3 regions of the Fenollaria sp. C0166D3 genome follow, and region 3 is predicted to be linked to each of the others. Evidence: riboswitches for the same ligand, from Rfam matches in the RefSeq annotation. Region 3 holds a riboswitch; each other region holds the start of a gene.

Region 1 (4,250 bases), on a different contig from region 3:
CACTATCGAATACAATGATGAGGAATTTTAAATGGCAAAGATAATGATATATGGAACGACATCGTCTGCAGGCAAGTCGACGATAGCGACTGCTATGTGCCGCTACTACAGAGACAAGGGCTACAAGGTATGTCCGTTTAAATCACAAAACATGTCGAGAAACTCATTTAAGCTACAAGACGGAAAGCTGATTAGTAACGCACAAGCAATACAAGCCTACGCTGCTGGCATAGAGGCGGACGAGTACATGAACCCGATACTTCTAGTGCCATCGTCAGATACAGGTAGCGACGTCTATGTGCTTGGCAAATTATATAAGCACATGAATACAAAGGAGTACTACTCGATTAAGAAAGAACTAAAAGCTAAGGTTAAAGAAGTTTTTGAAGAGCTTGAAAAAAAATATGATGTCATGATTATAGAAGGAGCCGGCTCACCAGCTGAGATAAATTTACTTGAGGATGATTTCGTTAATACTGGCATGGCTGAACTTGCTGATAGTAACGCAATTATAGTCGCAGATATAGATAAGGGCGGCGTCTTTGCTTCAATCTACGGCACATACATGATACTTGACGAAAAAGATAGATCAAGAATAAAGGGCTACATCATCAACAAGTTTAGGGGCGATGCGAGCCTACTTGATGAAGGCATAAAAAAACTTCACGAGCTAACAGGTCTTGACTGTCTTGGCATAGTGCCATATACAAAGCTTGAGATAGCGGACGAGGACTCGCTTCACGATTATGAAAAGGCCGTCAACGCTCACATGGCAGAGCACGACGCGATGAATAATGAGATCGATAGACTAGCTGATGTCTTCGCAAAATCCATCGATATAGATAAGTTAAATGCAATACTTGGCTTATAAACTCATCGCCATACTAATAGGTGTGGCGCTTGATTTGATCTTAGGGGACCCATATAACTTTTTTCATCCAGTTAAAGTCATGGGTAATGTCATTAGCTTTGAAGAAAAATTAATTCGAAGGACAGGGGCAAGAGGCGGCTTTTTGAAAGTACTTGGCTTAGTAGCAGTACTCTTCAACATGAGCCTTGCCTTTTTATTCGGATACTTGGCAATAATATTATTTAAGATCAATAAATATTTGTATCTAATCTACACTTCATACATGGTCTACGTCTGCCTAGCCGCACGCTCACTTCACTTCGAGGCAGATATGGTCGTAAAAGAGCTAGGCCATTCGCTAGAGAGAGGCCGTAAGAGGCTCTCCTACATAGTTGGCCGTGACACAAGCGAATTAAGTGAAGAAGAGATACTTAAAGCGACTATTGAAACAGTCGCTGAAAATACTTCAGATGGCGTTATCGCGCCGCTTATCTATATCGCGATATATACACCACTTGGACTGGTTTATAAATTCATTAATACCATGGACTCGATGTGGGGCTACAAGAATGAAAAATATGGTGATCTTGGTTTTTTCGCAGCAAAGATAGATGACCTGGTCAATCTAGTGCCAGCAAGATTAAGCGCGATTCTAATACTAATCACGAACATCTTTAATAAAAACATTGCCTACGCGTGTCGAACGTTTTTTAAGTATAGATATGCACACGCAAGTCCAAATAGCGCCTTCCTTGAAGCTCCTATAGCGGGCCTCTTAAAAATTCGTTTAGGCGGACCACATAAATATTTTTCTAAGATAGTCGATAAACCATATATTGGCGACTTAGATGGCGAAGTGAATACAAATGGCGTCTACTTCACCATAAGGGCGATGTATAAGGCACTAGCCTTATTAGTCATAGTAATCGCAGCTATATATTTAAAATTAATATTAAAATAAAAAAATGCACTTATGTCAAAACAATCGTTTTACATCTGTGCATTTTTTTGTAAGCTAAATTTTTAGGAAATTATTTTTTGAAAAGTATGTTGATATTATATAGCACTCAAATGCCTTTGTCCGTGTTTTGAATCACGAAAAAGAAAATTAATAAATATTTTTTAATTCACTTGAAAAATATTTACATATATGATATCATATAGATGTAATTTTTGAATGTTTGATAAGGGAACTTGGTGTAAGTCCAAGACAGCCCCCGCTACTGTAAATAGTGACGAGTCTAAGTATGCCACTGGGAAACTGGGAAGGTTTAGACAAGGTTGAGCTATAAGTCAGGATATCTTAAGAACGTTCGTATAAAGTTACTTCTTCGGTGGGAAGGAAAAACTTACTCAATATGTATGTTTTATATCCTTGAAACCCCTATTCAAGGATTTTTTTATTCCAAAAACCGGCGAGAGAAAAGGGCGCGCTTCTCCTATTTTTCCTTTTCTCTCGAGTACATATTATGGAGGGTCATATGAAAAAGGCAATATTATTAAGTTTCTTTGGCACAACAAGGCTTAGGGAACACGAAAGAGTTATTGACAAATTTGTTAATGGCTTTAAAAATGAATTTAAGGACTGCGATGTAAAAGTATGCTTCACTTCAAGGATAGTTAAGAGGATACTTGAAAAGAAGGGCATGTCTTTTGATGATGAGTGCGAAGCTATTAAGAAGCTTAAAGAGGCTGGATACAAGGACATAAGAGTCGTTTCGACAAACATCATTCCAGGAAAAGAGTATAAGAAGCTTAAAGATGTTTCTAACAGGCTTACTACTCCATTTATCAGCAATAGCAAGGATATAGCTAAGCTTATTGATGGCATGACAGCCCAAAAATTAAATGAAGGCGAAGAATTTATCTATGTTGGTCATGGCACTTATCATGTTGCCGATAGGATATATGAAGACATTGACGAAGCATTCAGAGCGCACAATGATAAGTATCACATGATGAGCATTGAGGGCGAGCTTGATCTTGAAAGCGTAATTAAAAATTTAGCTAAAGATACAAAAACTTTATATCTAAGGCCATTCATGTTAGTTTCAGGCGTTCACATGCTTGAAGATATTGCTCCTGACGATGAAGACTCAATCAAGACAAGACTAGAAAAGCTTGGTTATGAAGTAAAACTTATTGATAAAGGTCTTGGCGAAGAGGAGTATATATTAAATGACTGTATAGAAAAAGTTAAGGCGATGGAAGAGCCGCTACTAAACATAGTTGGCGTAGGACCTGGCGATGAAGACTTATTAACTGTCAAGGCTATACTTACTTTAAAGAATACCAATGCTGTCTTTGTTCTTGATAACAGAGGCCGTAATCTTGCTCTTGACACAGTTATGAGCTACATTGGTGACAAGCCAATCATCAAGATGCCTTTTGATATGAAAAGTGCTAACGAAGCTTTATATAATGATTTAAAAGTTAAACTAGAAGAGGCTTTAGCTGAGTATAGAGACGTAAGTTTCGTAACTATAGGCGATGCGGCAGTTTTTTCGACACCTATGAATCTAACAAAGATACTTGATAAGAAGATAAATATAAATTTAGTAAATGGCATGCCATCCTTTGTTGCACTGACTGCCATGAACCTTGAGCCGCTTATTGAAAAGGGCGAGAGCCTTGTGATAAGCGACAATACAGAGCTTGTTGAAGCGGCAAAACCAGACAGAGCTGTTATACTTAAGGGAACACTTAATAAAGAAGCCGTTTTAAAGCTTAAAGATACTTACGAAGCAGAATATTTTAAGAGAATATCGATGCCAAACGAAATGTATCTAACAGATGAGGAAGAAATACGCAAGGATAACGACTATATCTCGTTATTTTACTTAAAGAAAAGGAAGTAAATTATGCACGGAGCCAATTTTTATGATTATGACAAAAAACTCATAGATTTCAGCTCTAACATTAACGTATTTAATATGAACGAAAGACTTTTCTCCTTTATCAGAGATGACTTTGACCATGTTAATGTTTATCCCGACATTAAGGCAAGAGAAGCGATAGATAATGTAGCCACTTACTTGGCTTGTGATGCGTCTAATATTATCCTGGGCAATGGGTCTATAGAGATAATTGACAAGGCGATACACAGGGCAGGTCGAGTGGTTATTTTTGACCCATCGTTCTATGAGTACGAGCTTAGAGCTAGTGTTTACAAAAAAGAATTGATTAGAATAAATTATAAGGATTTTAAAATTGATTTTGACGAATTAAACGTCTTGAAGAAGGGCGACCTACTAATCCTCACTAACCCAAATAATCCTAATGGCAGATTGCTTAAGAAGGAAGAGCTAATTAAGGCACAAGAAATTTGTAAAGAGTATGGAGCGACACTTTTACTTGACGAGGCCTTTATTGAGTTTACTCTGCATGATTATGACAGCAT
Region 2 (4,250 bases), on a different contig from region 3:
TGTGCGTTACAGACCTTTCATACGCGCTAAACATGACACAGCCACTTGTTAGTCACCACTTAAGGATATTAAGAAACCTTGGCCTAGTTAAGTACGAGAGAGATGGCAAGGCACTGATATACTCACTTGATGACGAACACGTTTTGATGCTGTATAAACAAGGCTTGGAGCACGCAAAAGAAAAAGTTCAATAGATATATTTTCTGTCACTGAAATGGTGGCAGATTTTTTTTATTTATAAAGATATAATTTATCTTTTGTAGACAATTATGACTTATTTATACTTAAAAATTAAATAATCTCTTGAATTATATAGTGAATTGTTTTATAATTGATTTATCACAATAAACAAGAGGAGGACTTATTATGAAGAAGAAAATTTCATTACTATTAGCAATGCTCATGCTAATAACATTTATGCCAAGCACATTTGCTAAGCCTAAGACTGTTGATGCGACTAAAAACACTAAAAAGATTATTCTTGATGGTGAAGAAGTTATGGTTGGCTCATATACTGTAGAGCGTTATAACTACCTAAAACTAAGAGATGTAGCGGCTCTGTTAAATGGAAAAAACTGTCAATTCAGTGTAGGATACGACAAAGAGAAAGAGCTCGTAATGATATATCTTGACAATAGCTACACTAAATTGGAAGGAGATTTAGTAGCTATTAAAAATGCAAAGGCAAAAGCATTTGTCGAGTCAAAGAAAATCCTTGTTAATGGTGAAGAAAAAGAACTTAAAACAGCCGTTATAGATAGGTATAACTACATTCAGCTTAGGGACTTAGCTTCTTTAATAGGTCTTGGCGTTGACTATGATGCCAAAACTGAAACCATAATTTTAAATAGCAATGGTGAAGTAAAAAACAATGAAGCAAATAAAGAAAACAAAGATAATAAAGATAATAAAGATAATAAAGATAGCAAGATTAGTGATGAAGATGAATTAGCCGGTATTATTAAGTACCGTGAAGCCCTTATTAAAGATGATGCTAAGCTTTGTAAAGAAGCGATGCAGCTAGCACTTGGTTGGGACGAGCTTCATGACTATGCTAATTACTTCCACGGATTAAGTAGCAAGGCTTGGGAGCACTCTAAAACGCTTGGATTTGACTTAGCTTCTGATTACAAAGAAATCAAAAAGAGTATAGAAAACACTGGTTCACATGAGCGTACAAGATATGAGTTTATATACGATCAAGGAGCAAGTCTAGTATTGTCACTATTTAGGGAGCTACCTGTAAATGGAGATGACACTTACGCTGGAAACAATCTTGGCGTAGATGTTGAACTTAGCAGGTCTTATACAGAAGATTCATATAAAAAATTAGATGCAAAAGCGAGAAATTATTTTGACAGAGCTCTTTCTATAAGCAATGACTTCGTTAGATGCGATGGACAAGCTCTATATAATAGGGCGTTTTATGATAAGGCATATAATTTATCAAGTAATCAATATGGCTTAGAAGAAAAAACTTGTAAATATTATGTTGATGAAGAGCTTAAGTTTATTAAGCAATTTAATTTTAATGCTAATAATGTAGGTAAAAAGATTTTTAAAATAAATTTGACTGACCTTGACGATACAGAATATCAAGTAATATATAGAGACAATGCTTCCAAAGTTTCTTATGTAGGTGTTTGGTCAGTAAGTGATCGCGGCGAGTCTTATCATAGTGTAGCCATTACAAAAGAATTTAATTAGTTTAATCAAAGGAGGGCAATTAGCTCTCCTTTTTTCATCTCTCACAAATTGTTACTCTTTTGTTACTCTTTCTTTACTATATATCTGATATACTATAGTAAAGATAGTAATTACTGTCTACACAAAGGGAGGTGGAAGTATGAAGAAGTCACTAGCCATTGTCATGACTGTATTGCTTCTACTAAGCGCAGCTATTAGCCCAGCTAATGCAGCAAGCATGAAGCATCACCACGACGGTGCCAACTATGATGTCCTAGTTAACTCTATAGCTAATCAAAAGAGAGGACTTAATTATCAATTTAATAAGTCTTTGCCAGGCGGTGAAACAAAATCTGTAGTAGCGAGCTTAGCGGTTCCTTTTGGAGCTAAGTTCAATAACACATACTATTATGAAGATGATAATTACTCTGGTATGATTAAAGTTCTAAGAACATCAGTAGTTAACTATTCAGACGGAACTAAGGATACCTTAGTAACATACGCTGGAGAAGTTAAAAGAAACAAGTAAATAAGGATTCGTACGAAGAAGGGGTAGCTCGATGCCACTCTTTCTTTTTTATAAAAGTCCATCTACTATACTTATTTATATTATTTTATATGTGCTTATTGCCTTGCATTTTACAATCTGTAGTGATATAATCATATTGATACTGTTTAAGGGAAGTTTAAAAAACGCAGTCGCCGCTGCCGTTGGCGCATACTGAGTAAACACTTAAGTCACTGTTATTCGTTTAATAATGGGAAGGCGTTTACAAGGGCTTAAAGCGCTAGCCGGAAAACCTTACTTTATCAAGAAATACCTTCGGCAAAGAGAGGTTCTTTTCTAAATCAATCTGATTTTTAAAAGGAGTCTTTGCGTAGGAAAATAAAAGGAGGAATAATTTATGAGGAAGAAAAATTTCATTCTCATGGGTCTTTCGCTAATTTTATTATCCGCAGACGCTTACGCAATGCACATCATGGAAGGTTACCTTCCTAAAGAGTGGTGCATAATCTGGGGACTAATATCACTACCATTTATCATACTTGGTATTAGAAAAATTGCAAAAGGCTCTGATTCAAACGAAAAGAAGGTTCTACTTGCACTTGCAGGTGGCTTTATCTTCGTATTATCTGCTATGAAGATCCCTTCAGTAGTAGGTAGTTGCTCACACCCAACAGGTACTGGTCTAGGTGCTATACTATTTGGACCACTTCAAACATCTGTTTTAGGTTTAATTGTTTTACTATTCCAAGCATTGTTATTAGCTCACGGTGGTCTAACTACTTTAGGTGCTAATACTTTCTCTATGGCCATAGCTGGACCTTTCTTAGCTTTTGCCATCTATCAATTACTAAAAAACAAAAACAGAAGCGTGGCAGTATTTTTAGCAGCAACACTTGGTGACTTATTCACTTACGTTATCACTGCGACTCAACTTGCTATAGTTTATCACGAAGGCATAGGCTTTGGTGCGGCTCTAGGCAAGTTCTTATCGATATTTGCTGTTACTCAAGTACCTATAGCTATAGTTGAAGGCTTATTAACTGTTGTAGTTGTTAACCTTATGGTTAGATACAAAGGTGAGGGGGTACTTAAAAATGAAGGAATCTAAAAAGACTAACTGGATATTAATTATCCTAGCGATTTTATTAGTTGTTACGCCATTAATCTTTGTTCAAGGGGAATATGGTGGATCTGATGACGCAGCAAGCGAACAAATTGAAGCCTTAAACCCAGACTATGAACCATGGTTTGAATCCCTTTGGGAACCACCATCGGGCGAAGTTGAATCCTTGTTATTTGGCCTTCAAGCAGCTATCGGTGCTGGAGCTATAGGCTACATCATTGGCAGCTGGAAGGGCGCTGCAAGCAAAAAAGAAAGCAAATAAAGGAGCTAAAAAAGATTGCTACTCATTGATCAGTTTGCCTATACGAACGGCTTAAGGCATGTTAAGGCGGGATACAAATTTTTATTCACCTTACTTATGCTTGTTTTGGCCATAGGACTAGACAATATATACGTAAATTTATCCATATTTTTATTAATAATAATTTTGGAGCTCACATGTGCAAAGTTTAAATTGAGAAACGTCATATCATTTATCAAAGTTCCGCTTATATTTATTTTATTAGGAACGATATTTTTGGTTATAGGTTTTTCAAAGGAAAATCATTTTTCCTACTCGATAAAGATTTTTGGCGGCTACTTTGGAGTGATTGAGGGGCAAGAGATGCTATTTCTCAGAGTTTTCATGAGATCTCTTGCGGCGACCTCTTCGGTCATCTTCCTAAGTGTAACGACACCCATGGTCGACATCATAAAAGTTTTTAAGGCCATGCATCTACCAAATGTCTTTATAGAGCTGTTTATGCTGATTTATCGCTTCATCTTCATCATCATAGAAGAGGCTCAAACCAATATCAATTCGCTTGAGATAAAGTTTGGCTTTATCAATACGAAGACCTCATTTAAATCAGTTAAGATTTTTATTGAGAACATGGTTTTGGGCATATTAAAGAGAAACGAAGAGATGATAAATGCACTAAATATCAAGCTTTA
Region 3 (4,250 bases):
AGGAGCTCTCCTTAATATTTCAGGCTTCAAATCGACGTCTGTCATGTAGCTCTTGCCCCAATCGCCTTTGATAAAATCACTTATCCACTCAAAATACTGCATGCCAAGTGATTTATCAAGGCCGAATTCTTTTTTCAAATAGCTAATATTTTCTTCAGTCGCAGGAAGGTTTCTTTCGCTAAGCGCCATCATAACTGGATCGCCGCTCATAAGCCTAACGATGCCAAAGGCGATTAGAGAGCCTACTATGAATATCAAAAGCCATTTGCAAAAAAAGTTTATGACTTTCATTTATCTAACTGTTAGTGTTGGATTTGTTACAAAATAGTCTCCGTTCCAGATTTCATAATTCTTAATATTATCAGAAAGCATTACAAACCAGTGCGGATCAACTGTATATAGTATTGGAAGATCTTCATAGATCTTTGCTTGAATTTCTTTTGAAAGCTCGTCTCTCTTAACAATATCAGCTGTTACGCCAAGTTCGTCGATTAATTTATCAACTTCAGCATTAGCATAGTAGCTGTGGTTCTTAACAGCGTCTGTCTTAAAGTGTTGAGCGAAGAAATAGTGTGGGTTGCCGCTTGCTGTTGGGTTTTGAGCGTATAATAAGATATCGTGATTACCCTTAGCAGCTTCTTCGTCGATGCTGTCAGCTAGTGAAACGCTTGCTTCTATACCCACTTGTTCTAGATCAGATACAAGTACTTGACCAATAACTGGTAGATCTGGTTTAGCTGAGTATGTTAATATAGTAAGCTTAACAGGATTTCCGTTTTTGTCCATAAGCTTGTCGCCTTGATAAGTGTAGCCAGCAGCTGCAAATTCTTCTTTAGCCTTGTCTACATCAAAAGTTAATTTTTGATCGCCATTGAAGCTGAAGTTCTTGGCAAATAGTCCTGTAGGCATGTCTCCTCCGCCAAGTGCATCGATAATCTCTTGTCTATTAACAAGAAGGTCAAGCGCCTTTCTGAAGTGAAGGTCGTTTAAATGATCTCTCTTAAGATTTAAGAAGCAGTAGTATTGGTATCCAGCATTGTAATCAAGCGCTTTGAAGCCCTTGTCCTTTAAACCGACAGCCACATCGTTTGTAAGGCCGAAAGCTAGGTCCACTTCACCGCTTTCATAAGCAAGCTTAAGCGCATTTCCGTCCTTGAAAGCCTTGATAATAACAGTTTCAGGTCTATTTTCAAAACCATCGTAATATTCGTTTCTCTCTAAAACTACTTCAGCTCCTGGTTTAAGCTCTTTAATCTTGTAAGCGCCTGTGAAGATGTATTTGTCGCCATCTTTCTTGAACATAACGTTAGTCCACTCAGCGAAAATTGATTCAAGATTAACTGTAGGTAGCTCAGTAAGTATCTCTACTTTGTAGTCTTCTACTGGAGTGAAAACGATCTTACCAGCAGAAGCGCGAGCAAATTCATTGTTTTCCATGATCATGTTCATTGCTTCACAAAATGCCTTAGCATCAACTGGGCTGCCATCAGCAAACTTAACGCCTTCGTTTAATTCAGCAGTAAAGTGAGTCTCGTCTTTAGCCTCGATTGATTTAACAAATCTTGATTTTAAAGTACCATCAGCTTGAAGAGTGTAAACGTACTCGCTGATGCCGTGGTTTGTGATGCTCCAACCGTTTGCTCCATCAAGTGGGTCATCACTTGTAATAACCCAAGTTTGACCAACAGTTATCTCTTTAACATCAGACTTTTCAGTAGTTTCTGTTTTTTCGCCAGAGGCAGTCTTTTCGTTCTTGTCTGCGCCTGTGTCGTTAGTTTTGCAGCCAAATGTGAATAATAATGATAAGATGACTGCCAAGAAAATAATTTTTTTCATAAAATCTTTCTCCTTTAATATACTATAGTATAGAATTAACTGTGCTAAAAAAACTAGCCTTGCTCTGAACCGGAGCAAAACTAAAGTACAAGTATCGGACTTATGCTAATCGCAAATACCGTAGCGGCACTGTGTAGGACTCTAACCTACTTCCTTGTTATATTCTATCCGCACTTATTATACTACATTTCACGCATTTAGTCAATTAAAATGTATTTGTATAAATAAAAATAGATACATATAGGGTATCTATCTTGACAATTTCACATCGAAAAGTGTTTTCCTTCGCTTGCTAGTCTACGAAAACTGATAATTTCTAAGCTTGCACATCGAAAAGATTGTTCCACGCAGCTTAGTGGGGCAAATTGACAATTGCACATCGAAAAGTGTTTTCCTTCGCTTGCTACGTCTACATAAATTGTTAATTTCTAAGCTTGCTCACCTGTGGTCTCATATCCGTTCGCTTCGCTCAACTAAATGAGCCCACGGGCGGCTCACTGCGCTAAGAAATTAATGCAATTTATTCCGAAGGCTGCGCTCGTGAAAATCACTTTTCTCACTAAATAGTATCGATAAAAAATGGATACAAAATTAATTGTATCCACAGAAGTATTTATTAATTTATAAAAGAACTGTTTTTTACTACGGATGAATCAACTAAGACTTAAGCTTAAAATTTTAATTTTAAGTTTAAGTCATTCTTCAAGCAAAATCGATGGATGAGGCGAAGTGGAGCTTTGAGGCAAGCGGAGCGTACACGCGAGTACTCGAGCATTGCCGAAAAGCGAACAAGCCTCAGGCGCGATTTTGATAAGAATTTTGGTCTAATGCGAAATCCTATCTAATATATTTTGCAAATAGGCTATCGTAACCCCATAATTCGTCATCGCAATACCCTTCTCTTTCGCTTGACGCACCCTACTCATTAAATGCGCCCTGTTAAACATACAACTCCCACAATGAATAATAATATCATAGCCACCTATATCATCAAAGTCATCGGCTCTTGTAAATGTAAATTTCAAACCATCGCCGAAGCGTTTCTTAAGCATGGCGGGTATCTTGACTGTGCCTATGTCCTCATTTAGCGGCGGATGCGTACAAGCCTCGGCTATTAAAATCTTCTCGTCGCCTTTAAAAGTATCGAATTTCTTTGCGGACTCGATAAAGTAATCTATATCGCCCTTCATTTTCGAAAAAAGTACTGAGAACGAAGTGACTTTTGTAGTCTTTCCAAAAATCTCGTAAACCTTCTTAAAAACTCTTGAGTCGCAGATCACAAGGTCGATGTCAGTAAATCTATCTCTCACTTCTTCAAGCCTTTCGTCACCCACGACTATGCTTGTCATGCCCTTGTCAAGCGCTTCTCTTATCGCTTCGACTTGCGCTTTGATCAGTCTACCCTTTGGCGCTGCTGCATCTTGCGGCATAACCATAACTATGGTCGCACCACTATCAACAAGGCCAGCTAATAATGATTCTTCCTTTACTTCTAAAACTTTTTTAAGCGCTGAAAATATTTCTTCGCGTGATGAGTCATCTCTATAAACGATTGCATCTTCATTATCATAGCTCACGTCTCTATCGATTGCCATAATAACTTTGATGACAGGCTTATTGTATTTTTTTAGCTCTGATAAAATAGCCTCATCACCATTATCAAGGGTATATATAAAGGCGTCGGCCTTGTTAAATTCGGTGTGCGTCTTTTTTAGCCTCTCAGCTGAAAGAGCTGTGTCGTCGTCAAAGCCTGCCGTATCAATAAAAACGACTGGTCCAAGTCCCGGCACTTCGATGGATTTACGAACCGCATCTGTTGTCGTACCGCGCTCTTCCGAGACTATCGCCGCGTCTGAACCCATTATGGAGTTAAAAAGCGTTGACTTGCCTGCGTTTACTCTGCCTGCGATGACAACGTGCTTTTGTAATGAACGCGCCATCATAGTCTGAAGTCTCTCTCGCCTTCTTCGATTTTCTTAAGATTTGCTCTAACTAGCTCTTTGATGTCGTCACGCGAAATATTTTCTATCTCTTTTTCAATAAGCGCTTCGCCCTTCTTCCTTGTTTCAGGCGATGCGTAATCCATAAGATATTCTTTAAGTGTCATAAGTGCGTTTGGTTGACAGATATTGCCTATTTGTCCAGCTTTAACAAGGCTCATAAATCTATCGCCAGTTCTGCCTGCTCTGTAGCAAGCTGTGCAGAATGATGGTATGTGGCCTGTATTCATTAACCATGAAACGACCTCGTCAAGCGTTCTTTGGTCTGATGTGAAGAACTGCTCTGTATCAGCTGCTGCAGCGACTTCCTCTGTAGCGTAGCCGCCAACTGATGTCTTCGAGCCGCCACTGATTTGACTGATACCGAAGTCTATGACCTTAGCTCTTGTCTCGATTGACTCTCTTGTCGATATA

What was found. Region 3 has a riboswitch for cobalamin ahead of AC1EJ0_RS04630 (ABC transporter substrate-binding protein). Riboswitches for the same ligand answer to the same signal wherever they lie in the genome.
Region 1: it holds a riboswitch for cobalamin, as region 3 does, so the genes downstream of both, AC1EJ0_RS03140 (sirohydrochlorin cobaltochelatase) here and AC1EJ0_RS04630 (ABC transporter substrate-binding protein) in region 3, are expected to answer to the same signal.
Region 2: it holds a riboswitch for cobalamin, as region 3 does, so the genes downstream of both, AC1EJ0_RS03700 (energy-coupling factor ABC transporter permease) here and AC1EJ0_RS04630 (ABC transporter substrate-binding protein) in region 3, are expected to answer to the same signal.

What each region holds. Positions count from the first base shown of each region.
Region 1 is NZ_JBWPVU010000003.1:146,532-150,781, reverse strand. Features, by position in the region: gene AC1EJ0_RS03155 (hypothetical protein) at 1-31, shown strand, start outside; gene AC1EJ0_RS03150 (cobyric acid synthase) at 32-871, shown strand; gene cbiB (adenosylcobinamide-phosphate synthase CbiB) at 852-1,811, shown strand; cobalamin riboswitch at 2,002-2,175, shown strand; gene AC1EJ0_RS03140 (sirohydrochlorin cobaltochelatase) at 2,332-3,708, shown strand; gene AC1EJ0_RS03135 (pyridoxal phosphate-dependent aminotransferase) at 3,712-4,250, shown strand, end outside.
Region 2 is NZ_JBWPVU010000004.1:41,399-45,648, reverse strand. Features, by position in the region: gene AC1EJ0_RS03715 (ArsR/SmtB family transcription factor) at 1-194, shown strand, start outside; gene AC1EJ0_RS03710 (hypothetical protein) at 367-1,707, shown strand; gene AC1EJ0_RS03705 (hypothetical protein) at 1,847-2,215, shown strand; cobalamin riboswitch at 2,342-2,509, shown strand; gene AC1EJ0_RS03700 (energy-coupling factor ABC transporter permease) at 2,592-3,302, shown strand; gene AC1EJ0_RS03695 (energy-coupling factor ABC transporter substrate-binding protein) at 3,289-3,579, shown strand; gene AC1EJ0_RS03690 (CbiQ family ECF transporter T component) at 3,595-4,250, shown strand, end outside.
Region 3 is NZ_JBWPVU010000005.1:38,187-42,436, reverse strand. Features, by position in the region: gene AC1EJ0_RS04635 (ABC transporter permease) at 1-258, opposite strand, end outside; gene AC1EJ0_RS04630 (ABC transporter substrate-binding protein) at 292-1,836, opposite strand; adenosylcobalamin (AdoCbl) riboswitch at 1,886-2,005, opposite strand; gene hydF ([FeFe] hydrogenase H-cluster maturation GTPase HydF) at 2,661-3,779, opposite strand; gene hydG ([FeFe] hydrogenase H-cluster radical SAM maturase HydG) at 3,776-4,250, opposite strand, start outside.